Regions from separate parts of the Pseudomonas hamedanensis genome, predicted to be linked through region 2. Evidence: predicted binding sites of a transcription regulator. Region 2 holds the regulator's gene; the other holds the start of a gene.
What was found. The regulator FliA, encoded in region 2, starts transcription of late flagellar genes. The targets are predictions, from matches to a motif close to CTAAAGTTTNNNNNNNNNNNGCCGNTAA.

Region 1 (16,329 bases), 3.0 Mb from region 2:
CGCTACGGCATTCGGGTGGCGGGCATTGCACCAGGTTTCATCGAAACAGAAATGACGCTGGGGATGAAGCCGGAAGCGCTGGAAAAGATGACTTCGGGGATTCCGCTCAAGCGCATGGGCAGGCCGGAAGAGATCGCCCATTCGGCCGCATACATCTTCGAAAACGACTATTACACCGGGCGGATTCTGGAGATGGATGGCGGGTTGCGCATCTAACCGACGATACAAAACAACTGTGGGAGCGGGCTTGCTCGCGAACGCGTTGGGTCAGACAACTAATCAGTTGAATGACACACCGCGTTCGCGAGCAAGCCCGCTCCCACATTTTTATCCAGCGTTTGTTTAATCGTCGCTGATGGTGATATTCGGCATCGCCGGCGTTGCCGCTTCCTGCAACACAATGCGCGCGCCAACGTGGCGGGCCAGTTCCTGATAGACCATGGCAATCTGGCTGTCCGGCTCGGCGATCACCGTAGGTTTGCCACCGTCGGCCTGCTCACGGATCAGCATCGACAGTGGTAGCGAGGCCAGCAATTCGACGCCGTACTGGGTCGCCAGTTTCTCACCGCCGCCTTCACCGAACAAATGCTCGGCATGGCCGCAGTTCGAGCAGATGTGCACCGCCATGTTTTCCACCACGCCCAGCACCGGAATGTTGACCTTGCGGAACATTTCCACGCCTTTGCGCGCGTCGAGCAGCGCCAGGTCCTGCGGCGTGGTGACGATCACCGCGCCCGCCACCGGGACTTTCTGCGCCAGGGTCAGTTGGATATCACCGGTGCCCGGCGGCATGTCGATCACCAGATAGTCCAGGTCGCCCCACGCGGTTTGTGTGACCAGTTGCAGCAACGCCCCGGAAACCATCGGCCCGCGCCAGACCATCGGCGTGTTGTCGTCGGTCAGGAACGCCATGGACATGACTTCCACGCCATGGGCCTTGAGTGGCACGAACCACTTCTGATCCTTGACCTCCGGGCGGGTGCGCTCGGGAATGCCGAACATGATGCCCTGGCTCGGGCCGTAGATATCGGCGTCGAGAATGCCCACCTTCGCGCCTTCGCGGGCCAGCGCCAGCGCGAGGTTGGCGGCGGTGGTCGATTTGCCCACGCCGCCCTTGCCGGACGCCACCGCGACCACGTTCTTGACGTTGGCCAGCCCCGGAATCTGCGCCTGGGCCTTGTGCGCGGCGATCACGCTGGTCACTTCGACGCGAGCAATCACCACGCCTTCGATGTTTTCAATGGCCAGTTGCAGAAGTTGCGCCCAACCGCTCTTGAACAGGCCGGCGGCATAACCGATTTCCATCTGCACATTGACGCGATCACCGACGATCTCGATGTTTTTCACACAACCGGCGCTGACCGGGTCCTGGTTCAGGTAGGGGTCGGTGTATTGGCTGAGGACGGCTTCCACCGCTGCGCGAGTGACGGCGCTCATGGGCAACTCCGATAACAAGACTGGAAAAGATGACGGCTATCCTACGCTGGAGACCGATCTGAGGCGAACAGATTACCCGAGCTGGAAAGCCATTGTGGCGAGGGGATTTATCCCCGTTCGGCTGCGCAGCAGTCGCCAATTCATGCACACGGTATGACTGTTACGCCGAGAAAGCAGGTTTTGGGGCGGCTTCGCCACCCAGCGGGGATAAATCCCCTCGCCACAAGAGCTCTCAAAGTACCCAGCGGCACAGGGGTGAAAAATATGCGCCGGCGCTTTATAGTGGCCGACCTCCGTTTCATCAAGTAGCGAAGCCCCATGTCCGAGCCACGCAAGATCCTCGTCACCAGCGCCCTGCCCTACGCCAACGGTTCGATCCACCTTGGCCACATGCTGGAATACATCCAGACCGATATGTGGGTGCGCTTCCAGAAGCATCGCGGCAACCAATGCATTTATGTCTGCGCCGACGACGCCCACGGTTCGGCGATCATGCTGCGTGCGGAAAAGGAAGGCATCACCCCTGAACAACTGATCGCCAACGTGCAGGCTGAACACAGCGCCGACTTTGCCGACTTCCTGGTCGACTTCGACAACTTCCACTCCACTCACGCCGAAGAAAACCGTGAGCTGTCGAGCCAGATCTACCTCAAGCTGCGTGACGCCGGGCACATCGCCCAGCGCTCGATCACCCAGTATTTCGACCCGGAAAAGAAAATGTTCCTGGCCGATCGCTTCATCAAGGGCACCTGCCCGAAATGCGGCACTGAAGACCAGTACGGCGACAACTGCGAAAAATGCGGTGCAACCTACGCACCGACCGACCTGAAGGATCCGAAGTCGGCGATCTCCGGCGCCACCCCGGTGCTCAAGGATTCCCAGCACTTCTTCTTCAAGCTGCCGGACTTCCAGGAAATGCTGCAGGCCTGGACTCGCAGCGGCACCCTGCAAGACGCTGTCGCCAACAAGCTGTCCGAATGGCTGGATGCCGGCCTGCAACAGTGGGACATTTCTCGCGACGCGCCATACTTCGGTTTCGAGATTCCGGGCGAACCGGGCAAGTATTTCTACGTGTGGCTGGACGCGCCGATCGGCTACATGGCCAGCTTCAAGAACCTCTGTGATCGCACGCCGGAGCTGGACTTCGACGCGTTCTGGGGCAAGGACTCGACCGCCGAGCTGTACCATTTCATCGGCAAGGACATCGTCAACTTCCACGCGCTGTTCTGGCCAGCGATGCTCGAAGGCGCGGGCTTCCGCAAGCCGACCGCAATCAACGTGCACGGCTACCTGACCGTCAACGGCCAGAAGATGTCCAAGTCGCGCGGCACCTTCATCAAGGCCCGGACGTATCTGGATCACCTGTCGCCGGAATACCTGCGCTACTACTACGCGGCCAAACTGGGCCGTGGCGTCGACGATCTGGACCTGAACCTCGAAGACTTCGTGCAGAAGGTCAACTCCGACCTGGTCGGCAAAGTGGTCAACATCGCCAGCCGTTGCGCCGGCTTTATCCACAAGGGCAACGCCGGGCTGCTGGTCGACAACAATGCCGCGCCGGAGCTGACCGAGGCCTTCCTCGCCGCCGCGCCCGGCATTGCCGACGCTTATGAAGCCCGCGATTTCGCCCGTGCCATGCGCGAAACCATGGCCCTGGCCGACCGCGCCAATGCGTGGATCGCCGACAAGGCACCGTGGTCGCTGAACAAGCAGGAAGGCAAACAGGATGAAGTCCAGGCGATCTGCGCCACCGGCATCAACCTGTTCCGCCAGTTGGTGATTTTCCTCAAACCGGTACTGCCGCTGCTGGCCGCCGATGCCGAGGCGTTCCTCAACGTCGCACCGCTGACCTGGAACGACCACACCACCTTGCTGGCCAACCATCAGCTCAACGAATTCAAACCGTTGATGACCCGCATCGACCCGGTAAAAGTACAAGCCATGACCGACGCCTCGAAAGAAGACCTGACCGCCAGCCAGACTGACACCGGCGCCGCCGCACCTGCGGGCAACGGCGAGCTGGCCAAGGATCCGCTGTCGCCGGAGATCGACTTCGACGCATTCGCCGCCATCGACCTGCGCGTGGCGCTGATCGTCAAGGCCGAACACGTTGAGGGCGCCGACAAGCTGCTGCGTCTGACCCTCGATATCGGCGACGAACAACGCAACGTATTCTCCGGGATCAAGAGCGCTTATCCGGATCCGTCGAAACTCGACGGTCGCCTGACCATGATGATCGCCAACCTCAAGCCACGAAAAATGAAGTTCGGCATTTCCGAAGGCATGGTGATGGCGGCAGGCCCTGGCGGTGAAGAAATCTACCTGCTGAGCCCGGACAGCGGCGCCAAGCCAGGTCAACGCATCAAGTAAGACCTTGCGGTAAATCGATCCCACCGGCGTGCCCCGCATGCCGGTGGGATTTTTCATATCTGGCCGGGCCACCCTGGCGCCCGGATAATGCCTAACCTTACGAGACACCCGCCCGTTTGCCGGCAGAACCATGACCGAACTTGTGCTTACGCTTATCAGTGCTGCGCTGCTCAACAACCTGGTGTTGCACTGGCCGCTGGGCGTCGACCCGCTGTTGGCGAGCAGTCGTCGCCAGGTGCATGCGTTGGGGCTGGCGACGCTGTGTCTGATGGTGATTGTCGGTGTCATCGGTTACGCGGTCTGGCATTGGCTGCTCGTGCCACTGCAACTGCAAGCCTTGCGCCTGTTCGTGTTCCTGCCGTTAAGCGTGTTACTGATTGCGCCGCTGGTGAAGCGGCTGGCGCGTTGGCTGCCAAACCTGCCATTCGATGGGCTATGGCCGCTGTTGCTGGGCAATGCCGGTGTGCTTGGGCTGGCACTGATCAATGCCCAAATCGATAAAGGCCTGCTGCACGCGACAGCACTGAGCCTCGGTGCCGGACTCGGCTTCTGGCTGGTGCTTGGCCTGTTCAACGATTTACGCGAACGCAGCGCCGACAACGATATCCCCCTGCCCTTTCGCGGCCTGCCGATCGATCTGATCGGGGCCGGACTGATCGCAGTGATTTTTCTCGGATTCAGTGGACTGATCAAAACATGAGTCTGATTCAGCGCATCGACGCCCTTTTGCCGCAGACCCAGTGCGGTAAATGCGGCCACCCGGGATGCAAACCGTACGCGCAAGGCATCGCCGACGGCGAGCCGATCAACAAGTGCCCTCCGGGGGGTGACGAAACCATCGCGGCCCTGGCCGAGTTGTTGAAAGTGCCGGTGCTGGAACTGGACGTCAGCCGCGGCGCGGCGCCACCGCAAGTGGCGTATATCCGCGAAGCTGAATGCATCGGCTGCACCAAGTGCATTCAGGCTTGCCCGATCGACGCCATCGTCGGCGCAGCAAAACTGATGCACACCGTATTGATTGATGAGTGCACCGGCTGCGACTTGTGTGTAGCGCCCTGCCCCGTCGATTGCATCGAAATGCGCCCTTTGCCACCCACAGCATTGCCGGTCACCGGGGGCCTGGCCTTCAGCCTCGACGAGCAACGCGCACGCAATGCCAAACGCGATCATGCCCGCCAGCGCTTCGAGCGGCGCAACGCGCGCCTGCAACGCGAGGAACAGCAAAAGCAGGCTGAGCGCGAAGCCCGGGCCAGACGCGCAGTCCAGCCGCAAGTCTCGACGGCGGATCCCGTGCAGGCGGCACTGGAGCGGGTGCGAGCGCAAAAAACCGCAAACGCAGACGCCGCGTTGAAAAAAGCCAAAATCGACGTGGCGATGAGCCGTGCGCAACTGCACAAGTCGCTGAAAGCGTTCGGCCACCCGCCGACATTCGAACAACAGTCGCAACTGATCGTGCTGCAACAACAGTTCGAAGCAGCCGAACAGGCACTGGTTGCACTCGAACGCGCGGCTGTGCCGGCTCCGGCAGCAACCCCGGCCCCGGCGGCAGACGCGGAGCTGAAGCGAGCGAAGATTCAACTGGCCATGCGCCGCGCCGAACTTAAAAAAGCCCAGGCAGCAGAAGCGCCACCGGAACAGATCGCCACGCTGGAACAAGCGCTACGCGACGCCGAACGTCTGGTGCAAGACCATGCTGCCCCTTGAGTCCACGGATGATCGCCTGCCGCAGGCGATGAAACGAGTGCTGCTCGCCGTCGTTCCGGGATTGTTGGTCTTGTTCTGGGTGTATGGCTGGGGGGTATTGATTAACCTGGCCCTTTGCATCACCACCGGTTTGTTCGTCGAGGCAGCGGTGATAAAGCTGCGCGGTCAGGCCATGCGGGCCACGCTGAGCGATGGCAGCGCGTTGGTCAGCGCAACATTGCTGGCCGCCGCGTTGCCGCCCTATTGCCCTTGGTGGCTGACCGTGACGGCGATGGCTGCCGGCTTGTTGTTCGGCAAACACCTGTACGGCGGCCTCGGGAAGAACCCGTTCAACCCGGCGATGCTCGGTTTCGCTCTGGCGATCGTGCTGTTCCCGCAGCCGATGACCCAGTGGCCTGCCCAGGGCATGGATCTGTTCAGCGCCCTGCAACAGGTGTTCGCTTCGTCGCAAGCGCCGGACGCGTGGGTGCAGGCCACCGTGCTGGACGCTTTGCGCATCAACAAAAGCCTGACCATGGACGAGCTGTTCGCCGGACATCCCGCGTTCGGTCATTTCGCCGGGCGCGGGGTGGAGTGGGTGAATCTGGCGTTTCTTGCCGGTGGTCTGTTTTTGCTCCAGCGCCGAGTGTTCGGCTGGCACGCGCCGCTGGGCATGCTTGCCAGCCTGACGCTGATCAGCCTGTTTTGCTGGAACGGCTCCGGGTCGGATTCAAATGGCTCACCGCTGTTCCATCTGCTGAGCGGCGCCACCATGCTCGGCGCCTTTTTCATCATTACCGAACCGGTGTCCGGTGCCAAAAGTGCCCTTGCCCGCCTGCTGTTCGGCATCGGCGTCGGCCTGCTGACCTACTTGATCCGTACATGGGGCGGCTACCCTGACGGTGTCGCGTTTGCAGTGCTGCTGATGAATTTGTGTGTTCCGACGCTGGAGCGGTTTGCCGCCAAGCGGCAAACGCAGGTTGCCCCATGAGCCGTACGAAAAATGTCCTGACGGTGGGTTTACTGGCTATCGCCGGAATGAGCGTGACGTATCTGTTACAGCGCAGCAGCGCGCCGCAGATTGCCGCCGAACAGCGTCTGATCGACAGCCGCAAGCTGCTCGATGTGCTGCCCGCCGAGCGCTACGACAATCAACCGCTGGAACAACCACTGACACTGGTCGACACGGCCTTGCTCCACAGCAAATTGACAGCCGGCTATCGTGCGACCAAGGCTGGGCTGCCGGTTGCGGTGCTGTTACGCAGTCAGACCCAAGGCTACGCGGGCCCGCTTGAATTGCTGATCGCTATCGATTCCACCGGCAGGCTGATGGGCGTAAAGACGCTCAAACACACCGAAACACCGGCCCTCGGTGGTCCTGTCGGTGACAGGCCGAATGCCTGGCTACAGATGTTTACCGGCAAATCGCTCACTGCCCCCCCGGACGCAGACTGGGCGCTGAAAAAAGATCAGGGACAGTTTGATCAGATGGCCGGGGCGACCATCACTTCCCGCGCTACCCTTGAGGCCATCCGTGATGCGCTGCGTTACTTCGACGCGCATCGGTCGGCGTTGCTGGAGAACGGCACATGAACGCAGCGGCAACCTCGGCAAGCGCCTTGATGCTGGTGCCGTTGCTCGGCGCTACCGGCTCTCTGGGCGCGGCGTTCGGGACCACCCTGTTATTTTTTACAGTGCTCATCAGCTATGGCGTGTGCATGTCGGCTTTGCGGTCGCGCCTGACGCAGGCAAGCGCAGTGCTGGCAAGCGTGGTACTCGCGGCCACAATCACCAGCTGTGCCGAGATCATTGCGCAGCGCTGGTTTCTGCCCTGGTATCAGACCTCGGCCCTCTATGCGGGGTTGATCGCCTGGCAATGCGTGGTGCTGGAACACAGCGGTTTCTTTCGCTATCCGCTGGCCGTGCGCTGCAGACGCTGCGGTCTGTTCGCCAGCCTGATGCTGCTGCTTGCCGGGCTGCGTGAAGTCATCGGACGCGGCAGTCTGGGTCAGGGCTTGTTTGAACACTGGCATGGCCTGGTTGTATTCAGCGAGGGGCTGCATCTGTTCACGCTGGTTCCCGGCGCCTTTATAGTGTTGGGGCTGTTGTTGGCGGCCCGTCAGGCGATGACTCGCCCGCACTCTGTTACCAAGGAAAAGCATCATCTATGAATGCCGCAAAACGTCTTGAGATCTTTCGCCGCCTGCACGAAGACAATCCCGAACCGAAGACCGAACTGGCCTACTCATCGCCTTTCGAACTGTTGATCGCGGTGATTCTTTCGGCGCAATCAACCGACGTGGGCGTCAACAAGGCCACTGCAAAACTGTTCCCGGTGGCCAATACCCCCGCGGCGATCTACGCCTTGGGTGTCGAAGGCTTGTCCGAGTACATCAAGACCATTGGCCTGTATAACAGCAAAGCAAAAAACGTCATTGAAACCTGCCGTTTGCTGGTTGAGCGCCACAACAGTGAAGTCCCGCAGACCCGCGAAGAACTTGAAGCCCTGCCCGGCGTAGGACGCAAGACCGCCAATGTGGTGCTCAACACCGCGTTTCGCCAGTTGACCATGGCGGTCGACACGCACATTTTCCGCGTCAGCAATCGCACCGGCATTGCACCGGGCAAGAATGTGGTCGAGGTGGAAAAGAAACTGATGAAGTTTGTACCCAAAGAATTCCTGCTTGATTCCCACCACTGGCTGATCCTGCACGGTCGTTACGTCTGCCTGGCGCGCAAACCGCGGTGTGGCAGCTGCCGCATCGAGGATCTGTGCGAATACAAAGCCAAAACCTCGGACGATTGAGCGTTATCAGGTTTTTGCACCCATCGATTGAAAAAATCTTTTTTACCCGCCGCAGTATTGTCGATATAAGGGGCGCCAAAGGCAGTCTTAGCCGGGAGTTAGCCGATGAGTACCGACAAAGAACAATTGGATGTAGACGAAGATTTTGTCGTCGCGGACGCGGACGACGTGGAACCTGTAGCGGTCGAGGTGGCGAAAACCAACCTGAGCAAACGTCGCACCATCGATAACCTGCTGGAGGAGCGCCGATTGCAACGGCAATTGGCCGATTACGATTTTGACCTCTGAGTTTTAAAAGCCTCCCGACCCGGAGGCTTTTTACTTTCTACGACTAGCTGAATGCGATCGGCCCATGACCCTGTCAGCTATGCGCGTACTCAAACAAGTCCGTTGCGTTGTGCAAGTTCGATCAGATCAACCAGCGAGCGGGCGTTGAGCTTCAATAACAAGCGGGTTTTATACGTACTCACCGTCTTGTTACTCAAAAACATGCCGTCGGCGATTTCCTTGTTGGTTTTACCCCGCGCCAACTGTTGCAACACCATCATCTCCCGTCCGGAAAGACGATCGACCATGTCGGCTTCACTGGCATTGCCCAAGCTGGTACGCACGGTATGCAGCGCCTGATTGGGAAAATAACTGTAGCCAGAGAGAACCGCCTTGATGGCGCTAAGCAGTTCAGTCAGATCCTGCTGTTTACAGACATATCCCGCCGCGCCTGATTGCATGCAGCGCATCGAAAAATGTCCCGGCGCCTGCGAGGTCAGAACCAGGACTTTAATAGGCATGGCGGTGGACGTCAGACGCGCAATAACTTCCAAGCCATCAAGTTTCGGTATTCCTATATCCAGAATGACAATATCCGGCATTTGTTCGCGAGCAATCTGCAAGGCATCGACACCATTGTCAGTTTCTGCAATGACTTCGTAGCCATGCCGTTCCATCAGCATACGCACTGCAAGCCGAATGACGGGGTGGTCATCCACGATCAGCACTTTATTCATGGGCAGGTCCAGTTTTCGCGGTTCGATTTTTTAGAACACGCACAATATCCCAGTCACTTGACCTATGGCATGCCAAGTCTGACACGCACTTACATCGCGAGACATTCCCTACACCGATTGAGGATAATTCCCACAAAAATTCGCTTTGTTTATCGGACAGTACCCGCTTCACACCGAAGGAATACATCCGCTTGCAATTCGTAACAACTTCCGCACGCGATTTTGAAACCTCTTGCACGGGTGCCATGGCTTATCGAATCCGCTGGCCTGCGGCGCAACCGCCACCGGCCACCCTGAAACTCCGCCCCCCGCTTTCCCATGAACACTGGTTCAGCCGAAACTTTAAAAAAACCTGAAACAACAGCCCGATACTTAAATATGTTCTTTTGCTATAAATAGAAATACCCAGGAAGAACACCAAACTGCAATAAATTGACAGCACATACATACTTTACGAGAGCAAGAACAAAACATGACCACATTAAAAATTAAAAACAAAATAACCAACCCCATGACCGTCATTGCCATCTTCGCGGTCATATCGGAAACATCAGCAGCGGTATCCCTGCCGTTCCTCGATCATCATGACCGTGCAATCTATGTCTGGTTTCTGATCAGTTTCCCTTTTTACTTGCTGTTCCTGTTCTTCATCACTCTAAACTTCAACCACCGCTCGCTCTATTCACCTTCTGACTTTTGCAACGACAAAAATTTCTTGAAGGCCATCGATAACAATGAACGCGACAACAAAGGATCTACAATCGGCCTCCCGACCGCCCGGCACTGTACATTCAAAGTAACCAGCCGCATCGTGCCCGCGAAAACCGATAACACTCAATGCAAGGAAGCATACGAAACGCATAACTCGCTTGATCCACCGACAAACCTCGCTCCCGGCAGCAGTCCGGTCTTACATCACGATATCCGGCTGCCCGCCGCCGTCAGCCATCTGCATATCATTGATGCGCGAGAGGTTGATGTTTCGAGAGAAGTCGACATCCTGCTGGATAAAATTCGACACACCGACAAAAAAACTGCCCATGCCATCGTGTTTCTGTCCAGTCAGGCGTCGGATGTTTCGCGGATGCGGCAGGCAATGCGGCACATCAAGCACACGAAGAAAGGCTCACCCCTCTGCATTATTTATAACTTGCCGTCGCAAACACTGACATTGCTGGGGCGGGAATGAAGCGTTACCCGCTCGCTCGATCGCTGAAAGAACCTGCACCATGGCGGCCCGATCAAAAATTTTGTAAAAAAAACGGCCTCGTCTTGCGACACGGCCGTTTTTTCATTGCGCGTCAGTCTGAGTCACTCAGAACAGCTTGCGGCCCTTGTTGGCAGCAATGCGCATGCGCAGCGCATTGAGCTTGATGAAGCCCGCTGCGTCAGCCTGATTGTAAGCACCGCCGTCTTCTTCGAAGGTTGCGATATTGGCATCGAACAGCGAATCGTCGGACTTGCGGCCGGTCACGATGACGTTGCCTTTATACAGCTTCAGGCGCACCACGCCGTTCACGTTGACCTGCGAAGCGTCAATCATCTGTTGCAGCATCAGACGCTCCGGGCTCCACCAGTAACCGGTGTAGATCAGACTGGCGTACTTCGGCATCAGCTCATCCTTGAGGTGAGCGACTTCGCGGTCCAGAGTGATCGACTCGATGGCGCGGTGAGCGCGCAGCATGATCGTGCCGCCCGGGGTTTCGTAGCAGCCACGGGACTTCATGCCGACGTAACGGTTTTCGACAATGTCCAGACGGCCGATGCCATGCTCGCCACCGATCTTGTTCAGCGTCGCCAGTACGGTGGCCGGGGTCATTTCGACGCCGTCCAGCGCCACGATGTCGCCGTTGCGGTAGGTCAGTTCCAGGTATTGCGGGGTGTCGGGAGCTTTCTCCGGGGAGACGGTCCAGCGCCACATGTCTTCTTCGTGCTCGGTCCAGGTGTCTTCCAGCACGCCGCCTTCATAGGAGATGTGCAGCAGGTTGGCATCCATCGAGTATGGGGATTTTTTCTTGCCGTGGCGTTCGATCGGGATCGCGTGCTTCTCGGCGTAGTCCATCAGCTTCTCGCGCGACAGCAGGTCCCACTCGCGCCACGGCGCAATGACTTTCACGCCTGGCTTGAGTGCGTAGGCACCCAGTTCGAAACGCACCTGGTCGTTGCCCTTGCCGGTGGCGCCATGGGAAATGGCGTCGGCGCCGGTTTCGTTGGCGATTTCGATCAGGCGCTTGGCGATCAGCGGACGTGCGATGGACGTACCCAGCAGGTACTCACCTTCGTAAACGGTGTTGGCGCGGAACATCGGGAACACGAAATCACGCACGAATTCTTCGCGCAGGTCGTCGATGTAGATTTCTTTGACGCCCATGGCCTGGGCCTTGGCGCGGGCCGGCTCGACCTCTTCGCCTTGACCGAGATCAGCGGTGAAGGTCACCACTTCACAGTTATAAGTATCCTGCAGCCACTTGAGGATCACCGAAGTGTCCAGGCCGCCGGAATACGCCAGAACGACCTTGTTTACGTCCGCCATGCCATCACTCCACGGGGTTCTACGGAAAGCCGGGGAGTCTACCGCTCAAACGCGATAATTTACAGAGGCGCGACAGCTTAAGACGACAAAGCGACAGAATGTTTCGAGAGCGCGACGATGACTGGCGAGTCAGGAAGTCGCTGCGGTGCTGGCCGGCGTGCTCGCTTGCGGTGCAGGAACCGGGGCCGTTGTCGGTGCCACGCGCGCCAGTTTGACATTGACCCGACGGTTCTTCGCGCGATTGGCCTTATTGGTGTTCGGCACAATGGGGTATTGCTCGCCATGGAAGCGCACGGTGATCTGTGATTCCTGGATGCCGTTGGCCTTGAAGAAATCGACCACCGCCAGCGCCCGGCGGCGCGACAACTCACGATTGGTCAACCGATTGCCGCTGTTGTCGGAATGGCCGTCGAGTTCGATGTGATTGACCGTCGGGTCGGCCTTCATATAGTCGAGCATGACTTGCAGCTTGGCCTTGGCGGCCGGGTCCAGGTCAACGCCTTCGCCGGGAAAACCGATCTGCGATTGCTTGATCTGATCAAAATTCTGCGGCAGCAACTTCGCCACACAGGTCTGGTAATCGTTGAACGCTTTGCTGAATTTGACCGGAAGCAGACGTACTTCCGAAACACGGCCATCGCCAGACGCGCGGCGCACTACCGGACTGCGACCATCCAGCAATCCACTGATCAAGCCGCCGGCCTGCGATTGCGAGCTGTTGAACAGTACGTTGCCACTGCCCAGCCTGACGCTGCCCAGATTGATGTCGCCGCGCCCCGGCTGCCACGGTGCAGCGGCAGCCAGCAGCGTTGCCGACCCGCCGCCGAGCATGGCGTTGTAAGCGTTGAGACGAAAGATCGCCTGCTCGCCGGCCTTGCGCACGAATTCGCCCGAGCCGAAATCAGTGATCGGCTGGGTCAGACGGCATTCGAACTTGTCGCCGGCGACCGTCCACTCAATGCTCTCCAGACGAGTCTGGTACGTCAGCGCCATCGCGGGAAGGCTGGCAAACACACTGAGCAGGGCTAAATAACGCTGGCGCACGGGAGGCTCCATTGGCTTGTGAAACACAAACACCGATTCACACAATGTTTACGGCATACCTTCGGGATATCGGACGCTGGCGGCAAAACTTGATAGCGAGTGCCTGCAAGAGTCTTTTCCGGTAGCATTCGCCTCAGTTTGACCCGCCTGGAATCCCCTCATGTCCGACCGCCTGACCCTGCTGCGTCCCGACGACTGGCACATTCATCTTCGCGATGGTGCCGTGTTGACCAATACCGTTGCCGATGTTGCGCGCACCTTCGGTCGCGCCATCATCATGCCCAACCTGGTACCGCCGGTGCGCAACGCCGCTGAAGCCGACGGCTACCGTCAGCGCATTCTCGCTGCCCGCCCGGCCGGCAGTCGCTTTGAGCCGCTGATGGTGCTGTACCTCACCGACCGCACCCAGCCCGAAGAAATTCGTGAAGCCAAGGCCAGCGGTTTCGTGCACGCCGCCAAGCTGTACCCGGCCGGTGCGACCACCAACTCCGATTCCGGTGTCACCAGCATCGACAAGATCTTTGCGGTGCTCGAGGCCATGGCCGAAGTCGGCATGCCGCTGTTGATCCACGGCGAAGTCACGCGCGGCGATGTCGACGTCTTCGACCGCGAAAAAATCTTTATCGATGAGCACATGCGCCGTGTCGTCGAGCGCTTCCCGACGCTGAAAGTGGTGTTCGAACACATCACCACTGGCGACGCCGTGCAGTTCGTCAACGAGGCATCGGCCAATGTCGGCGCGACCATCACCGCACATCATCTGCTCTACAACCGCAACCACATGCTGGTAGGCGGAATTCGGCCGCACTTCTACTGCCTGCCGATTCTCAAGCGCAATACGCACCAGGAAGCCCTGCTCGACGCCGCCACCAGCGGCAGCGCAAAGTTTTTCCTCGGCACCGACTCGGCACCGCACGCGCAGCACGCCAAGGAAGCCGCTTGCGGCTGCGCCGGCTGCTACACCGCCTATGCTGCCATCGAGTTGTATGCCGAAGCGTTCGAACAGCGTAATGCGCTGGACAAGCTCGAAGCCTTCGCCAGTCTCAACGGCCCGCGCTTTTACGGCCTGCCGGCGAACACCGATCGCATCACCCTGGTTCGTGACGAATGGACCGCCCCGACCAGCCTGCCGTTTGGCGAGCTGACCGTTATCCCGCTGCGCGCCGGTGAAAAACTGCGCTGGCGCCTGCTGGAGGAACACGCGTGAGTGAAGACCATTTCGACGACGAACTGGACGGTCAGAGTGGCGGCGGCCCGCGTCATCCCATGGCAGCACGTTTCCGTGGTTACCTGCCGGTGGTCGTCGACGTAGAAACCGGTGGTTTCAACGCGGCCACCGATGCCTTGCTGGAAATTGCCGCAACCACCGTCGCCATGGATGAAAAGGGTTTCGTTTATCCAGACCACACCTATTTCTTCCGTGTCGAGCCATTCGAAGGCGCCAACGTTGAAGCGGCGGCTCTGGAATTTACCGGCATCAAGCTCGATCACCCGCTGCGCATGGCCGTCAGTGAAGAAACCGCGCTGACCGATATTTTCCGCGGCATTCGCAAGGCGTTGAAGGCCAACGGCTGCAAGCGTGCGATTCTGGTCGGGCACAACAGCAGTTTCGACCTGGGCTTCCTTAACGCGGCGGTTGCGCGGCTGGACATGAAGCGCAACCCGTTCCACCCGTTTTCCAGTTTCGATACCGCGACGCTCGCCGGTCTGGCCTATGGGCAAACCGTGCTGGCGAAAGCCTGTCAGGCCGCCGGCATCGATTTTGACGGTCGTGAGGCGCACTCGGCGCGTTACGACACCGAGAAAACCGCTGAGCTGTTCTGCGGCATCGTCAACCGCTGGAAGCAGATGGGCGGCTGGGAAGATTTCGACGACTGAACGAGGTCGGACAAATCCCGCGCGTAAAAAAACCGGCTCACTGAGCCGGTTTTTTTGTGCCTCGACGTTGCGCCTTACAGGCCGGCAGCGTTCTCGGTCAGGTACTTGGCAACGCCTTCTGGCGAAGCGTCCATGCCTTTGTCGCCTTTTTTCCAGTTGGCAGGGCAGACTTCGCCGTGCTCTTCGTGGAATTGCAGCGCGTCGACCAGACGGATCAGCTCTTCCATGTTACGGCCCAGTGGCAGGTCGTTGATGATCTGCGAGCGAACCACGCCTTTGTCGTCGATCAGGAAGGCGCCACGGAACGCTACGCCGCCTTCGGATTCAACGTCGTACGCCTTGGCGATGTCGTGCTTCATGTCGGCAGCCATGGTGTATTTCACCTGGCCGATGCCGCCATTGTTCACAGGGGTGTTGCGCCACGCGTTGTGGGTGAAGTGCGAGTCGATCGACACGGCGATCACTTCAACGTTGCGTGCCTTGAAGTCTTCCATGCGGTTGTCCAGAGCGATCAGCTCGGACGGGCAGACGAAGGTGAAGTCCAGCGGGTAGAAGAACACCAGGCCGTATTTGCCTTTGATGGCCGACGACAGGGTGAAGCTGTCAACGATCTCGCCATTGCCGAGTACGGCCGGGACGGTGAAGTCAGGGGCTTGTTTGCCTACGAGTACGCTCATTGATATCTCCTGGTGTAAAGACTTGAAGTTCAGGGTCCGGGCCAGCCTGTCACCCTCAGGCGACAGCCCTGTGACACGAACCCTCTTCGCAAGGGACCAACATCATACACTGCGTATTTGCGCTGTCCTCAACGGTTTTTCCCGGTCTGGCTCATCACCCGGCATTTATGCGCAAGACAAACGGCGAACCATTACCGTTCGTCAGCCTCAGGCCATTTAGCGTGGGAAGCATTCAGAAAGCACTTTGACAATCATTCTCGTTAACATTAAGATCCATCGCAATTGAGTCACAACCAGCGACGGTTCTTACTTATGTATGTTTGCCTCTGCACTGGCGTCACCGACGGACAGATCCGCGAAGCGATCTATGAAGGTTGCTGCAGCTACAAAGAAGTTCGCCAGGCCACCGGCGTCGCCAGCCAGTGTGGCAAATGCGCCTGCCTTGCCAAGGAAGTGGTGCGCGAAACCCTGACCAAGCTGCAAACCGCCCAGGCCGCGATCCCCTACCCGGTAGAATTTACTGCCGCGTAAATCCCCCATTTTCCAAGAACCGGACTTATGTCCGGTTTTTTTATGCCTGAAAATCAATTGCTTAGACGCTAGACGCGGAACACAAACATTCTTATTCCGATTAATTTTCATTTATTATTCAATAACTTAGGTTTGACACTTATAAACACGAAGCTCAAACTCTGCTCTATATACGGTTATTACAGGGCAGGACTCCGATCATGAAAGGCGACATTACAGTCATCCAGCATCTCAACAAGATCCTTGCCAATGAGCTGGTCGCGATCAATCAATACTTTCTGCATGCGCGCATGTATGAAGATTGGGGCCTGAACAAGCTCGGCAAGCATGAGTACAAAGAATCCATCGACGAGATGAAGCACGCGG
Region 2 (16,329 bases):
GATTTTGTCCGGCAACGGACTGACCACCGCACGCAGCTCGTGCAGGGCTTCGCCCATGCGCACATTACCGTTCTGGTAATCGTCGACACGCTTGGCCAGTTCCTTGATGCGCTGATCGCGCAGCGCATCGCCCTGGGCCTGCTGCGCAGCGATCACTCGCTGCGCCTTGATGTACGACACGAACATCGCCAGCGTGCCTGCCCAGAACAGGAACAGGACAATGACTGCAACCTCGAGAATCAAATCAGATGCTCTCCAGTTCCGACCACTCTTCTTCGCTCATCATCTTGTCCAGTTCGACCAGAATCAGCAGCTCGTTGTTCTTGTTGCACACGCCCTGGATGAACTTGGCCGATTCTTCATTACCGACGTTCGGTGCGGTTTCGATTTCCGACTGACGCAGGTAAACCACTTCGGCCACGCTGTCGACCATGATCCCGACGACCTGCTTATCGGCTTCGATGATGACGATACGGGTGTTGTCGCTGATCTCGCCGCTGTTCAGGCCGAAGCGCTGACGGGTGTCGATCACGGTGACCACGTTACCGCGCAAGTTGATGATGCCCAGCACGTAGCTCGGCGCACCCGGCACCGGCGCGATCTCGGTGTAGCGCAGCACTTCCTGCACGCGCATCACGTTGATGCCGTAGGTTTCGTTATCCAGTTTGAAGGTCACCCATTGCAGGATCGGATCTTCAGAACCTTTTGCATTCGACGCCTGACTACTCATACCCTGACCCCTCGAAAAAACCGCTCTGAGCGGTGTGTGTTCTGTGTGGTGGCACTTAAAAATGCCATCGCCTGATTGTTATGTCGGCTGCTATGTCGGTTTATGTAGCGGCTTGTTGCCGCCCAGGTGCTTTGCCCCGCCGCTGGCGATCAACTCGGCCAGTGCGGCGACATCAAGCAATGCACACATGTGCTCAATCACGGTGCCGGCGAGCCATGGCCGCTGCCCCCGATGACTTCTCCATTTGATTTCATTCGGATCCAGACGCAACGAGCGGCTGACCTGATGCACCGCCAGACCCCACTCGTAACCTTGTACCGAAATCACGTATTGCAGGCCCTGACGGAAGTCATCGCGGTAACGATCGGGCATGACCCAGCGCGCCGTGTCCAGAACCTTCAGGTTGCCGGCCTGGCTCGGCAGAATCCCGAGGAACCACTCTGGCTGACCGAACAACGGCGTCAGCTCGTGGCCGGCCAGCGAATAGATCGAACCCAGGCACACCAGCGGCACGGCCAGGGTCAGCCCGGCGACGTCGAACAGCAGGCATTCGAAAGCTTCGGCAGCCCAGGCCGGACGGCCATCGGTTTCCACCGGTGGCGGCGGGTTGTTCGGTGGCAAGTGCACTTCGACCAGCGGCGGGACCAGAACCTGGGGTTCCGCTACTTGCGGTTCTGGTTCTGGTTCTGGTTCTGGCTCTGGTTCCGGCACGTTCAACAATTGCGTTTGCAGCAGCGGTGCCAGAGTCGACAGCGGCGCGCGCGGCTCATCAATCAGTGCAACCGGGGCCTTGGTCACAGCCATCGGGAGGGGCGCGGCAGCCGGACTGACGGTTTTCTGCGCGTCACGGGCCTGCTCTTCCAGCACGGCGGCCTGGAACTCGTCCATGGCCTCGGTGCTTTCGGCGATTACGGGCTGCGCCTCCTGCACGACTTGCGGCGGCGACTCGACCGCCAACGGCAGCGCTTCAGGCACGTCCTGCAGCAGGTCTTCCAGATAAGACTGCAAGGCCTGTTGCGGGCGTGAAGTGAGTTTGACTGGGCGGTTCATCGGTCAATGGCGCCAGACAGGGGAACCGCGTTGTCCGCTTCGCGAGCAGGCTCGCTCCCACAGGGTTTGTGCAACGGGCAGATAGGCGATCGGATCGACATCATCTCAAGCCACCTGCGGGACAAGCTGCTGCGCGAGCAGGTGCTTGAGCAGCGCGCGATAGGCCAGCACGCCACGGCTCTTGCCGTCGAATTGCGAAGGCGTGACACCGGCACGGCTGGCGTCGCGCAGACGGGTGTCGACCGGGATGTAGCCGTGCCAGATGTCGTCAGGGAATTTATCGCGCAACACCCGCAAGGTGCCCATCGAGGCCTGGGTGCGGCGATCGAACAGGGTCGGCACGATACTGAATGGCAAGGCCTGTTTGCGCGAGCGGTTGATCATCGCCAGGGTGTTGACCATGCGTTCCAGGCCTTTGACGGCCAGGTGTTCGGTCTGCACCGGGATCACCAGTTGCTGGCTCGCGGCCAGGGCGTTGACCATCAGCACGCCGAGCAACGGCGGGCTGTCGATGATCGCGTAATCGAAGTCCTGCCACAGCTGCGCCAGACTCTTGGCGATCACCAGACCCAGGCCGCTCTGCCCCGGCGACTGCCGCTCAAGGGTGGCCAGTGCAGTGCTCGATGGCAGCAGGGAAATGCGTTCGTCGCTGGTCGACAACAGCAACTGCCCCGGCAGGCCTTGCGGCACGCTGCCCTTGTGCAGAAACAGGTCGTAGTTGCTGTGTTCCAGGCTGTCGGGGTCGTAGCCGAAATAGCTGGTCATCGAGCCGTGCGGGTCGAGATCGACCACAACCACGCGCTTGCCCGCCTCCGCCAGCAACCCGGCTAAAGCGATGGAAGAGGTGGTTTTACCGACCCCACCCTTTTGATTGGCGACTGCCCAGACTCTCATTCGGTTCTTTCCTCCCGGCCGATATGCTCGACCGAGACATGGCTCAGCGTGTTAATGCGGGTGACGGAGAATTGACGGCACTCTCGCGTCCCGGCGTCTTGACCGGGGTCGGTGCAGTTTGTGTGCCAGCACGCTTCAACGCGGCGTCCGGTTGCGCATTGGCGGTTCCGGTGCCAGTGAGGCTGCGGCGCACGTCGAGATTACGCGACACCACCAGCACCACGCGACGGTTCTTCGCCCGGCCTTCAACCGTGGCGTTATTCGCCACTGGCTGGAATTCGCCGTAGCCCACCGACGCCAGTCGACCAGGATTGACGCCCTGCATCGCCAGCATGCGCACGATGCTTGCCGAACGCGCCGAGGATAGCTCCCAGTTGGTCGGGTACTGCGCGGTGCGGATCGGCTGATCGTCCGTGAAGCCTTCGACGTGGATCGGGTTGTCGAACGGTTTCAAAATCGCCGCGACCTTGTCGATGATGCTGAAGGCGATGTCGCTCGGCATGGCGTCGCCGCTGCCGAACAACAGGCTGGAGTTGAGTTCGATCTCGACCCACAACTCGTTGCCACGCACGGTCATCTGGTTGGAGCTGATCAAGTCGCCGAATGCAGCACTGATGTCGTCAGCGATGCTTTTCAGCGGATCGCTGGCGCCGGCGATCCCGGCGTCGACTTGCTCGGCATCCTTGACCAACGGCTTGGCCGGGGTCACGGTTTTCGGCCGTTCTTCGCCAATCGGGATCGGCTTGAGCGCGCGATCGGAGTCGGTAAACACGCCGATCAGCGCTTCGGAAATGACTTTGTACTTGCCTTCGTTGATCGACGAAATCGAGTACATCACCACGAAGAACGCGAACAGCAAGGTGATGAAATCCGCGTAGGACACGAGCCAGCGCTCGTGATTGACGTGTTCTTCCTGGTGACGACGACGAGCCATGAGGTTATTCCCTTAGTCCATGAAGCCTTGCAGCTTCAACTCAATGGAACGAGGGTTTTCACCTTCGGCGATCGACAGAATTCCTTCCAGCAACATTTCGCGATAACGCGACTGCCGCAACGCGATGGACTTGAGCTTGGCCGCCACCGGCAACAGGATCAGGTTGGCACTGGCCACGCCGTAAATGGTCGCGACGAAGGCCACGGCAATGCCGCTGCCCAATTGCGACGGATCGGCGAGGTTGCCCATCACGTGAATCAGGCCCATCACCGCACCGATGATGCCGATGGTCGGCGCGTAGCCGCCCATGCTTTCGAAGACTTTGGCCGCTTCGATGTCGCGGGCTTCCTGGGTGTAGAAATCCACTTCGAGAATGCTGCGGATCGCTTCCGGCTCGGCGCCATCAACCAGCAATTGCAGGCCCTTGCGCGAGTAGCTGTCGGGCTCGGCATCGGCCACCCCTTCCAGACCGAGCAAACCTTCCTTGCGCGCCGTCAGACTCCAATTGACCACGCGGTCGATGCCGCCGGCCAGGTCCACACGCGGCGGGAAGAAGATCCAGGCGAGAATCTGCATGGCGCGCTTGAACGCGCTCATTGGCGATTGCAGCAGCGCGGCGCCGACGGTGCCGCCGATCACGATCAGCGCCGCCGGGCCGTTGGCCAGCGCGCCGAGGTGACCGCCTTCCAGGTAGTTGCCGCCGATGATGGCGACGAACGCCATGATGATGCCGATGAGGCTTAGAACATCCATCAGAGACACGCCTCGACAATGTGCTTGCCGATATCGTCGAGGCTGTACACCGCGTCGGCGAGATCGGCTTTAACGATGGCCATCGGCATGCCGTAGATCACGCAACTGGCTTCATCCTGCGCCCACACCGCGCTGCCGCCCTGCTTGAGCAGACGCGCGCCTTCGCGGCCGTCGGCGCCCATACCGGTCAGCACCACCGCCAGAACCTTGTCGCCGTAGGATTTCGCCGCCGAACCGAAAGTGATGTCCACGCATGGCTTGTAATTCAGACGCTCGTCACCCGGCAGGATTTTCACCGCGCCACGGCCGTCGATCATCATCTGCTTGCCACCCGGCGCCAGCAGCGCCAGGCCCGGACGCAGAATGTCGCCGTCCTCGGCTTCCTTGACGCTGATGCGGCAGAGCTTGTCGAGGCGCTCGGCGAAAGCCTTGGTGAACGCCGCCGGCATGTGCTGGATCAGCACGATCGGCGCCGGGAAGTTGGCCGGCAATTGCGTCAGTACGCGTTGCAGCGCGACCGGGCCGCCGGTTGATGTACCGATGGCAACCAGTTTGTAGGCTTTGCGTTTTGGTGCTGACGACGAAGCGCTGGCAGCCGAGGCACGCGCCGGAGCTGGCGCCGGTGCCGAACGTGCCGGAACAGGGTTGCTGTGGCTGCTGTAGCTCGGTGCTGTCGGCGCGGACGTCGGTGCTGGCGCGGCGGCAGGTGCCGGGGCGCTGTAGGCACTGAAACGACGGTTGCTGCGTGAGATGCTGTGGACTTTCTCGCACAGCAATTGCTTGACCTTCTCGGGGTTGCGCGAGATGTCTTCGAAATTCTTCGGCAGGAAATCCACCGCGCCGGCGTCCAGCGCATCGAGGGTGACTCGGGCGCCTTCGTGGGTCAGCGAGGAGAACATCAACACCGGGGTCGGGCAGCGCTGCATGATGTGCCGCACCGCCGTGATGCCGTCCATCATCGGCATCTCGTAGTCCATGGTGATCACGTCCGGCTTGAGCGCCAGGGCCTGATCGATCGCCTCTTTACCGTTGGTTGCGGTGCCGACCACCTGGATGCTCGGATCCGCTGAAAGAATTTCCGAGACGCGGCGGCGGAAAAAACCCGAATCGTCCACCACCAGGACTTTGACTGCCATAAACACTCCATTAGGTGCGGCGCGGCGTTATCGCCGCACGGCCCCGGATTCAAATACGCTTTGTGGCGTAACGCTTGAGCATGCTTGGAACATCGAGAATCAACGCAATGCGGCCGTCACCGGTAATGGTGGCGCCGGACATGCCCGGAGTCCCCTGGAGCATCTTGCCCAATGGCTTGATGACCACTTCTTCCTGGCCGACCAGTTGATCGACGACGAAGCCGATCCGCTGAGTGCCCACCGAAAGGATCACCACATGGCCTTCACGCTGCTCTTCGTGAGCGGCGGAGCTGACCAGCCAGCGCTTGAGGTAGAACAATGGCAGCGCCTTGTCGCGCACAATCACCACTTCCTGACCGTCGACAACGTTGGTGGTCGACAGGTCGAGGTGGAAGATTTCGTTGACGTTGACCAGCGGGAACGCGAACGCCTGATTGCCGAGCATGACCATCAGCGTCGGCATGATCGCCAGGGTCAGCGGCACCTTGATGACGATCTTCGAGCCCTGGCCCTTGGTCGAGTAGATGTTGATCGAACCGTTGAGCTGGGAAATCTTGGTCTTCACCACGTCCATGCCGACACCACGGCCGGACACGTCGGAGATCTCGGTCTTGGTGGAGAAACCCGGGGCGAAAATCAGGTTGTAGCACTCGGTATCGCTCAGGCGATCGGCCGCGTCCTTGTCCATCACGCCGCGTTTTACCGCGATTGAACGCAGCACGTTCGGGTCCATGCCTTTGCCGTCGTCGGAGATCGACAGCAGAATATGGTCGCCTTCCTGCTCGGCCGCCAGCACCACACGACCGCCACGGGCCTTGCCCGACGCTTCGCGTTCTTCCGGCGACTCGATGCCGTGGTCGACGGCGTTGCGCACCAAGTGGACCAGCGGGTCGGCCAGGGCCTCGACAAGGTTTTTGTCGAGGTCGGTTTCTTCACCGACCAGCTCCAGGTTGATCTCTTTTTTCAGCTGACGCGCGAGGTCGCGAACCAGACGCGGGAAGCGCCCAAAGACCTTCTTGATTGGCTGCATCCGCGTCTTCATCACGGCGGTCTGCAGGTCAGCGGTGACCACGTCGAGGTTCGACACGGCTTTGGACATGGCTTCGTCGCCGCTGTTGAGGCCCAGGCGCACCAGACGGTTACGCACCAGTACCAGCTCGCCGACCATGTTCATGATTTCGTCGAGACGCGCGGTATCGACGCGCACGGTGGTTTCGGCTTCGCTGGCCGGTTTTTCCGGCGGCGGTGTCGCAGGAGCACGGGCCGGAGCCGGGGCAGCAGCGGCCGGCTTCGGCGCTTCGGCCTTCGGCTCAGGCTTGGCGGCAGGTTTTGGCACAGCAGCGGCAGCAGCCGGTGCTTTGGCAGCCGGCGCGGCGACGGTCGACGCGGAGCCGGCAGTCGCAGCCGCGGCGTCAAACTTGCCTTTGCCGTGTAATTCGTCGAGCAGCGATTCGAATTCGTGATCGCTGATCAGATCGCTGCCGGCAGCCGCGGCTTTCGGTGCGGCAGGCGCAGGCGCCGAGGCAATCGCCGATTCCAGCGCGTCGACGGCGAAGTTGCCCTTGCCGTGCAACTGATCGAGCAGTGCTTCGAATTCGTCATCGGTGATGTCCGAGCTGTCGCCCTTGGCAGGTGCTGCCGGAGCCGCCGCCGGGGCCACCGCATCGACGGCGAACTGGCCTTTGCCGTGCAGTTGATCAAGCAGCGATTCGAACTCGGCATCGGTGATCTCATCGCTGGCCGCTTGCGCAGCAACCGGCGCAACAACAGCCGCCGGTGCCTCGGCCTGGGCCTTGACGGCATTTAGCGAGTCCAGCAGTTGTTCGAATTCGTTGTCGGTGATGTCGCCCGAGTCGCCTTCGACGACCAGTTCTTCGATCATCTCGGCCACCGGCGAAGCCGGGGCTTCATCGGCCGTTTGCGGCTCGGCCAGACGTGCCAGCGCGGCCAACAATTCTGGCGTTGCGGCAGTAATCGGTGCGCGCTCACGGACTTCGCTGAACATGCTGTTCACCGCGTCCAGTGCTTCGAGTACAACGTCCATCAGTTCTGCATCAACGCGACGCTCACCCTTGCGCAGGATGTCGAACACGTTTTCGGCGATGTGACAGCACTCCACCAGCTCATTGAGCTGAAGGAAGCCGGCGCCCCCTTTTACAGTGTGGAAACCGCGAAAAATTGCATTGAGCAGATCTGCATCATCCGGACGGCTTTCCAGCTCGACCAGTTGTTCGGACAGTTGCTCAAGAATCTCGCCGGCCTCAACCAGGAAATCCTGAAGGATCTCTTCATCGGCGCCGAAGCTCATTAATGGGGTGCTCCTAACAGGTCTAAAAACCTAAAACATCAAAATCCAAGACTGGATAGCAAATCGTCCACATCGTCCTGACCGGACACAACGTCTTCTCGTTTATCGGCATGAATCTGCGGACCTTCACCCTGCGAGAGATGTTTTTGTGGATCTTTTTCGGCGAGCATTGCGGCGCGGTCATGTTCGATGCCCGCAAAGCGGTCAACCTGACTGGCCATGAGCACGAGTTTGAGCAGATTGCTTTCGACTTCGGTGACCAGTTGGGTCACGCGCTTGATCACCTGACCGGTGAGGTCCTGGTAATCCTGGGCCAGCAGGATGTCGTTGAGATTGCTCGACACCGCACGGTTGTCCGTGCTGCTGCGTGACAGAAAACCGTCGACCCGGCGCGCCAGTTCGCGGAACTCTTCAGCCCCGACCTCGCGACGCATGAAGCGCCCCCAATCGGCACTCAACGTCTGCGCTTCATCCGCCAGACTGTTGACCACCGGCGTGGCGCTTTCCACCAGATCCATGGTGCGGTTGGCCGCGGCCTCCGTCAGTTTGACCACGTAGCCCAGGCGTTCGGTGGCGTCGGTGATTTGCGACACTTCCTCGGCCTGCGGCATGTGCGGATCAATCTGGAAATTGACGATCGCACTGTGCAGTTCACGTGTGAGCTTGCCCACTTCCTGATACAGGCCGCGGTCACGGGTCTGATTGAGCTCATGGATCAGTTGCACCGCGTCGCCGAACCTGCCTTTTTCAAGGCTTTCGACCAGTTCGACCGCGTGTTTTTTCAGGGTCGATTCAAAATCGCCCTGTGAAGATTCGTTATGCTCCATAGCTCCCCCGCGCATTCATCAGCCGATGCGTTCGAAAATCTTCTCGATTTTGTCTTTCAGCGCCTGAGCCGTGAAAGGTTTGACCACGTAACCGTTCACGCCGGCCTGAGCGGCCTCGATGATCTGCTCGCGCTTGGCTTCAGCAGTCACCATCAACACGGGGAGATGCTTGAGTTTTTCATCGGCACGCACGTGACGCAGCAGGTCGATACCGGTCATGCCCGGCATGTTCCAGTCCGTTACCAGAAAGTCGATGCTGCCGCTGTTGAGCACCGGAATGGCGGTGGTGCCATCGTCGGCCTCGACGGTGTTGGTGAACCCAAGATCGCGCAGCAGGTTCTTGATGATCCGCCGCATCGTTGAGAAGTCATCAACGATGAGGATTTTCATGTCTTTGTTCAATTCGACCTCCAAGCAGTCTTAAACGCGCCCAGCACCTGGACGCGCCACTTCAATCAATCGGCGTAGCACTCGAAGTTTGTCTGGAACACAACGGATCGAGACCGGCGCCGCTCATCACCGCACCAGCCTCGTTTCGCAGTGTCCCCACACTGCCTTCAGCGCGCTCGCCACTCCCCTAAACGCCCCCGCAAACGGGCCGCGCACTGGCTGTGTAACTGGCTGACCCGCGATTCACTGACGCCAAGGACTTCACCGATCTCCTTGAGGTTCAGCTCTTCGTCGTAGTACAGCGCCAACACCAGTCGCTCACGCTCCGGCAAATTGGCAATCGCGTCCGCCAGCGCCGCCTGGAAGCGTTCATCTTCCAGATCGCGTGACGGCTCCATATGAGCACTGGCGCCATCCTCATGCAGCCCTTCGTGTTCGCCGTCCTGCAAGAGGTCGTCGAAACTGAACAGGCGGCTGCCCAAGGTGTCATTCAAAATCCCGTAATAATCGTCGAGACTCAATTGGAGTTCGGCCGCAACCTCGTGATCTTTAGCATCACGGCCGGTTTTAGCTTCAATTGAGCGAATCGCGTCGCTGACCATACGGGTATTGCGGTGAACCGAGCGTGGCGCCCAGTCCCCTTTGCGCACTTCGTCGAGCATCGCGCCGCGGATTCGAATGCCCGCGTACGTTTCGAAACTGGCGCCCTTGCTGGCGTCGTATTTGGTCGAGACTTCAAGCAGGCCGATCATCCCGGCCTGGATCAGGTCTTCCACCTGAACACTGGCCGGCAATCGCGCCAGCAAGTGGTAGGCGATGCGTTTGACCAGTGGCGCGTAACGCTCGATCAACTCGTACTGCGCGTCACGCGCCGACTTCTTGTACAGATTCATGCCACTGGCGGTCATAACACGGGCCCTGCGGTTTGCTGCACGAGGCGCTCGACGAAAAATTCGAGGTGGCCTCGCGGGTTGGCCGGCAACGGCCAGGTGTCGACTTTCTGCGCAATCGCCTTGAAAGCCAGGGCGCACTTGGAACGCGGAAACGCTTCATAGACCGCACGCTGCTTCTGCACGGCCTTGCGCACGCTTTCGTCATAAGGTACGGCGCCGACGTATTGTAGGGCGACGTCAAGGAAGCGGTCCGTGACCTTGGTCAACTTGGCGAACAGGTTGCGCCCTTCCTGCGGGCTCTGCGCCATGTTGGCCAGGACGCGGAAGCGGTTCATGCCGTAATCGCGGTTGAGTAATTTGATCAGTGCGTAGGCGTCGGTGATCGAGGTCGGCTCGTCGCAGACCACCAGCAACACTTCCTGGGCGGCGCGGACGAAACTGACGACCGAGTCACCGATACCGGCTGCGGTGTCGATCACCAGCACGTCGAGATTGTCGCCAATGTCGCTGAACGCCTGAATCAGGCCGGCATGTTGCGCCGGGCTCAGGTGCACCATGCTCTGGGTGCCGGAAGCGGCCGGCACGATGCGGATCCCGCCCGGGCCCTGCAACAGCACGTCGCGCAGTTCGCAACGGCCTTCGATCACATCGGCCAGCGTGCGCTTGGGTGTCAGCCCCAGCAGGACGTCGACGTTCGCCAGGCCCAGGTCGGCGTCCAGCAGCATGACCCGACGGCCAAGCTCTGCCAGCGCCAGCGACAAGTTCACTGACACGTTAGTCTTGCCGACGCCACCTTTGCCGCCGGTCACCGCGATCACCTGTACGGGATGCATGCTGCCCATGTTATTTCTTTACCTTGTCTTGCATAGACGGAGGCCACATTACTGGCTGCGCGTTCCCGATCGGAACAATGCGTGGCAGACCATCGATGTAGGTACAAAAACTGTTCATGATTACCTCAGCCAACCTGCTTGGTCGGGCTGTGATAGATATCAGCGAACATGTCAGCCATGGCTTCTTCGCTGGGTTCTTCCTGCATTTGCACGCTGACGGCACGGCTGACCAATTGATGACGGCGCGGCAGATGCAGATCATCCGGAATCCGTGGGCCATCGGTCAGGTACGCGACCGGCAATTCATGACTGATCGCCAGGCTCAACACTTCACCAAGACTGGCCGTTTCATCCAGTTTAGTCAGAATGCAGCCGGCCAGCCCGCAACGCTTGTAGCTGTGATAAGCGGCCGTTAGAACCTGTTTCTGGCTGGTGGTTGCCAATACCAGATAATTTTTTGAGCGAATACCACGCCCGGCCAGGCTCTCAAGCTGCATGCGCAACGCCGGATCACTGGCTTGCAGACCTGCAGTATCGATCAAAACCACGCGTTTGCGCAGCAATGGATCCAAAGCCTGAACCAGCGACTGACCCGGATCGACGTGGGTCACCGGTACATTGAGAATGCGGCCGAGGGTTTTCAGTTGTTCCTGCGCACCGATACGGAAGCTGTCCATGCTCACCAGCGCGACGTTCTGCGCGCCGTACTTGAGCACGTAGCGTGCGGCGAGTTTGGCCAGCGTGGTGGTCTTGCCCATGCCGGCAGGGCCGACCATCGCAATCACCCCGCCCTCTTCCAGCGGCTCGACTTCCGGCACGGCAATCATCCGTGCCAGGTGCGCCAGCAGCATGCGCCAGGCCTGACGCGGTTCTTCGATATCGGTGATCATTGCCAGCAAGTCGCGGGACAACGGACCGGACAGACCGATGCGTTGCAAGCGGCGATACAGATTGGCCTGGGCCGGACGGCTGCCTTGCAGCTGATTCCAGGCCAGCGTGCCGAGCTGCACTTCCATCAACTCGCGCAGGCTGTTCAATTCGAAACGCATCGAATCCAGCGCACGAGGATCAACCCCGGCGGAGGCTTGCGCAGGCGCCGGAGCAGGACGCGCCGGTGCGGCGTAGGTCGGCTCGCTCAACGGCTCGGCAGCGGTCAGCGGCAGGCCCGCCGTCAAAGGCAGCCCGGCGAACAACTGACGATTGGTGTTGCCGTCGGCTTCGCCGCGCATGCTCAATTCGGCCTGGGCGGTGACGATGCGCGACTGGGTCTTGCGCAACTCGTCTTCGAGTTCCATGTTCGGCACCCGCGGCGTCAGTGCCGAGAGTTTGTAATCCAGCGCCGCCGTCAGCTCGACGCCGCCGGCAATGCGGCGGTTGCCAATGATGGCGGCATCAGCGCCCAGCTCATCACGAACCAGCTTCATGGCCTGACGCATATCGGCGGCGAAAAAACGCTTAACTTGCATAAACCACTACCTCAGCCGTTGGGCCCTACTGTCGCAACGATGGTCACTTGCTTGTTGTCCGGTATTTCCTGGTAGGCCAGCACATGCAGTCCGGGGACGGCGAGGCGGCCAAAACGCGAGAGCATCGCGCGTATCGGGCCGGCGACCAACAGGATCACCGGCTGCCCTTGCATTTCCTGACGCTGCGCCGCTTCGATGAGCGAACGTTGCAGCTTCTCGGCCATGCTTGGCTCCAGCAGAACGCCCTCTTCCGAGCCTTGTCCTGCCTTCTGCAGACTATTGAGCAATATCTGTTCCAACCTTGGTTCCAATGTGATCACAGGCAGCTCGGACTCAGTGCCTACAATGCTTTGGACGATGGCGCGGGATACGCCAACCCGTACAGCGGCCACCAACGCGGCGGTATCTTGACTCTTGGCGGCGTTGTTGGCGATGGCTTCGGCGATGCTGCGAATGTCGCGCACCGGCACGTGCTCAGCGAGCAGCGCTTGCAGCACTTTGAGCAACTGCGACAGAGAGACCACGCCCGGCACCAGCTCTTCAGCCAGTTTCGGCGAGCTTTTGGCCAGCAACTGCATGAGTTGCTGCACTTCTTCGTGGCCGATCAGCTCACTGGAGTGCTTGTACAGAATCTGGTTCAAGTGCGTGGCGACCACGGTGCTGGCGTCGACCACGGTGTAGCCGAGCGATTGCGCCTGGGCGCGCTGGCTGATTTCGATCCACACCGCCTCCAGTCCGAAAGCCGGATCTTTGGCGTTGATGCCGTTGAGCGTGCCGTAGACCTGCCCCGGGTTGATCGCCAATTCTCGGTCTGGATAAATTTCGGCTTCGGCCAGGATCACACCCATCAGCGTCAGGCGATAGGCGCTTGGCGCCAGGTCGAGGTTGTCGCGGATGTGCACGGTCGGCATCAGGAAGCCCAGATCCTGCGAGAGCTTCTTGCGCACGCCCTTGATCCGCGCGAGCAATTGCCCGCCCTGGTTGCGATCGACCAGCGGGATCAGGCGATAGCCGACTTCCAGGCCGATCATGTCGATCGGCGTCACGTCATCCCAGCCCAGCTCTTTGGTTTCCATGGCGCGGGCCGGCGATGGCAGCAGCTCCTGCTGACGCTTGACCTCTTCCAGCGCAACGACCTTGGCGACGTTCTGCTTTTTCCAGAACAGGTACGCACCACCGGCGGCCAGCGCAGCCATGCTCAGGAAGGAAAAGTGTGGCATGCCCGGCACAAGGCCCATCACCGCCATCAAACCAGCCGCCACCGCCAGCGCTTTGGGCGAGGCGAACATTTGGCGGTTGATCTGTTTACCCATGTCTTCCGAGCCGGAAGCACGGGTCACCATGATCGCTGCCGCTGTTGATAACAACAGTGATGGCAATTGCGCCACTAAACCGTCACCGATGGTCAACAAAGCGTAAACCCGGCCGGCATCGCCGAAGGTCATGCCATGCTGGAAGATACCAACGGCCATGCCGCCGATAAGGTTGATGAACAGAATCAACAGACCGGCGATGGCGTCACCACGGACGAACTTGCTGGCACCGTCCATCGAACCGTAGAACTCAGCCTCTTGGGCGACTTCCTGACGGCGAGACTTGGCCTGGTTCTGATCAATCAGACCGGCGTTGAGGTCGGCGTCGATCGCCATTTGTTTGCCGGGCATCGCATCGAGGGTGAAACGCGCGCTCACCTCGGAAATCCGCCCGGCGCCCTTGGTCACCACGACGAAGTTGATGATCATCAGAATCGCGAACACCACGATACCGACCACGTAGTTACCGCCGATCACCACCTCACCGAAGGCCTGAATCACCTTACCGGCGGCGGCGTGGCCGTCCTGACCGTGGAGCATTACCACGCGCGTAGACGCTACGTTCAGCGCCAGACGCATCAGCGTTGCCACCAGCAGAATCGTCGGGAACACGGCGAAATCCAGCGGCCGCAGCGCGTACACGCAGACCAGCAGAACGACGATGGACAGGGCAATGTTAAACGTGAAAAACACGTCCAGCAGGAACGGCGGAATCGGCAACATCATCATCGCCAACATGACCAACAGCAGCAACGGCACGCCCAGATTGCCCCGGCTGAGGTCGGCAACGTTTGTGCGAGCAGTGTTGATTAACTGAGAGCGATCCACCGGTTTTCCCCGTTCCTTTAAAGCAAACTTTTGACGCCCCGAACGGGCGCAGGGCGGCTATTGCAAGAAGCCTTCCAACTTTTGCCGAGGAATGAAATAGCGGGTGGATGAACACGCCCCTGTAGGAGTGAGCCTGCTCGCGATAGCGGTGTGTCATCCAACAAATTCGTCAACTGACACTCCGCTATCGCGAGCAGGCTCACTCCTACATTTGGTTTGCATTTCACCCTCACATTTGGAACGCAGCCCCTTGTGGGAGCGAGCCTGCTCGCGAAGAGGCCATCAGGTCCGACGCAATTTTTTGATTTAAACGAAGCTGTTTAAAAGACACCTGCTGACACGGTCTCAAGGCTACAAATCCTTGCGCCATTACCTACAGCCAAGCCAGAATCCGCCGGCTTGTGCGCCTTGGGGTCGGGTTCTATTGTGAGTCGGTCGCTGATTGTTCAGTGATCGGGTTTAGCAGCTCGGCAAATTTTCAAGGCACGCTGGCTCCGCCTCTCTTTATGGCGGCTTGCGTGGGGCACTTCGGTGCGCCGGGATCCTTGAGCCTGGTCTGCTAACCCGCGTAAAGCCGCCACCCTCTTCGTTTAGCAGCGAAGGCTGACGGCTCCATTTCTCAAGGAGCTTCACCATGATCAAACCCACACCCAACCCGCCCGAAACCGACCCCACCTCCCCCTACGAATCCCTCGATTCAAGAAAACTCCACCAAGCCGCCGACCGCGCCCTCGACCACTACCTCTGCCCGCACGGGTCCACCCCGCCGCCTCGTAGCAACCGCGCAATGTATGCCGTCACCGCCGATACCAAAAACGAAGACCTGCTGGCCAACGCCTGCGAAACCCTCGCCTGCGCCAAAACCATCGCCCAGGAATTCGCCGGACTGGTCAAGCCATCGCAACGCCGGACACTGATGGGGATTGCGCAATTGATCATGCTCAGCGAGCTGGCGGTGAACCGGGTGCTGGATAATCTGGAGTTGCCGGGGTGATGCAGGCTGGCTGAATTATTCGGTGTCCATGCCGGCCTCTTCGCGAGCAAGCTCGCTACCACCTTGGTTCGCATTTCAGGCCTGCGTTTGGAGTGCATTTCACTGTGAGTGAGCCTGCTCGCGATGAGAATTTCTCAGTCGATGCGCTCGAACCAAACAGACCGCTATCGCGAGCAGCCTCACTCCTGCATGGATAAATAAATCCGTCCCCTTTTTCTCACCTTTTTCTCAATAAAGTCAGCGTTGCTTGACGACGTGACCGGCTACGGGTGTCCCTTTTTCTTGGTTTTAACGATAAGACCCTGGTGCGCCTTCCGGAGCATGAAACGACAGACCACGATTGGTCTGTCCCTGGTTTTCCTGTCCCTGGTTTCCGCTCAGGCCTAACAGTTTTGTATAAAAGCATTAAAAATAGATGCAGTTTTTTAAAGTCAATAGAATCAAGCAATAATAAATATTTATATACTATTCCAAGCGTTCAATTTTTATATCATCCAAATCATATGAGGCGCCTTCCACAACACCGGGAGTAAAGGCAAATCTAAAGTGATACGGTGGATTAGCTCCCCAGGCACTGCAGGTAACCGACACAGAGTGACTTTCCCATCCGATTGTCGGCTGCCTTATTTCTATAGGCTCAAATTTACTCCCAGCATATATAAGGATATTGTGTCCCGCGTGGCTTGATCGGAATTTGAAACTGATTTTGTATCTACTTCCGTTTACTAAGTAGCTGTAATCTTTAATTATCCCGTCAAACCATGAGTCCTTGTTCGGAATCAGGCGAACAAAATAGTTACCCCCTTCATTTACTAGCTGAGTTCTAACCGGCCGCCACCCATTCCAATCCCCACCATCAAAAGAGGTGTAGTCAACGACCGTAATGGTCCGAGGTGGTTGAGAGGTGTGTCCCGCGCCATACAGCGCCTTGGCGGTAAAACTGTGATGTCCTGGACTGAGGGCGTATACCGGCAATACCC

Region 1: a site for FliA is predicted at 12,944-12,971, ahead of HU739_RS23250 (flagellar protein MotY). Genes of this name have one in related genera too.

Annotation. Positions count from the first base shown of each region.
Region 1 is NZ_CP077091.1:5,312,510-5,328,838, forward strand. It holds gene HU739_RS23185 (SDR family oxidoreductase) at 1-216, shown strand, start outside; gene apbC (iron-sulfur cluster carrier protein ApbC) at 343-1,437, opposite strand; gene metG (methionine--tRNA ligase) at 1,756-3,807, shown strand; gene HU739_RS23200 (electron transport complex protein RnfA) at 3,938-4,507, shown strand; gene rsxB (electron transport complex subunit RsxB) at 4,504-5,511, shown strand; gene HU739_RS23210 (RnfABCDGE type electron transport complex subunit D) at 5,498-6,481, shown strand; gene HU739_RS23215 (RnfABCDGE type electron transport complex subunit G) at 6,478-7,083, shown strand; gene HU739_RS23220 (Rnf-Nqr domain containing protein) at 7,080-7,661, shown strand; gene nth (endonuclease III) at 7,658-8,296, shown strand; gene HU739_RS23230 (PA3496 family putative envelope integrity protein) at 8,402-8,584, shown strand; gene HU739_RS23235 (response regulator transcription factor) at 8,674-9,300, opposite strand; gene HU739_RS23240 (hypothetical protein) at 9,773-10,489, shown strand; gene HU739_RS23245 (argininosuccinate synthase) at 10,616-11,833, opposite strand; gene HU739_RS23250 (flagellar protein MotY) at 11,963-12,877, opposite strand; gene pyrC (dihydroorotase) at 13,038-14,084, shown strand; gene rnt (ribonuclease T) at 14,081-14,755, shown strand; gene HU739_RS23265 (peroxiredoxin) at 14,830-15,432, opposite strand; gene HU739_RS23270 (bacterioferritin-associated ferredoxin) at 15,745-15,963, shown strand; gene bfr (bacterioferritin) at 16,164-16,329, shown strand, end outside.
Region 2 is NZ_CP077091.1:2,275,554-2,291,882, forward strand. It holds gene HU739_RS09760 (DUF2802 domain-containing protein) at 1-243, opposite strand, end outside; gene HU739_RS09765 (chemotaxis protein CheW) at 245-730, opposite strand; gene HU739_RS09770 (CheW domain-containing protein) at 821-1,780, opposite strand; gene HU739_RS09775 (ParA family protein) at 1,886-2,674, opposite strand; gene motD (flagellar motor protein MotD) at 2,718-3,608, opposite strand; gene HU739_RS09785 (flagellar motor protein) at 3,621-4,361, opposite strand; gene HU739_RS09790 (protein-glutamate methylesterase/protein-glutamine glutaminase) at 4,361-5,497, opposite strand; gene HU739_RS09795 (chemotaxis protein CheA) at 5,547-7,805, opposite strand; gene HU739_RS09800 (protein phosphatase CheZ) at 7,844-8,632, opposite strand; gene HU739_RS09805 (chemotaxis response regulator CheY) at 8,651-9,022, opposite strand; gene fliA (RNA polymerase sigma factor FliA) at 9,190-9,930, opposite strand; gene fleN (flagellar synthesis regulator FleN) at 9,927-10,757, opposite strand; gene flhF (flagellar biosynthesis protein FlhF) at 10,874-12,214, opposite strand; gene flhA (flagellar biosynthesis protein FlhA) at 12,226-14,355, opposite strand; gene HU739_RS09830 (DUF6124 family protein) at 14,990-15,349, shown strand; gene HU739_RS09835 (hypothetical protein) at 15,815-16,329, opposite strand, start outside.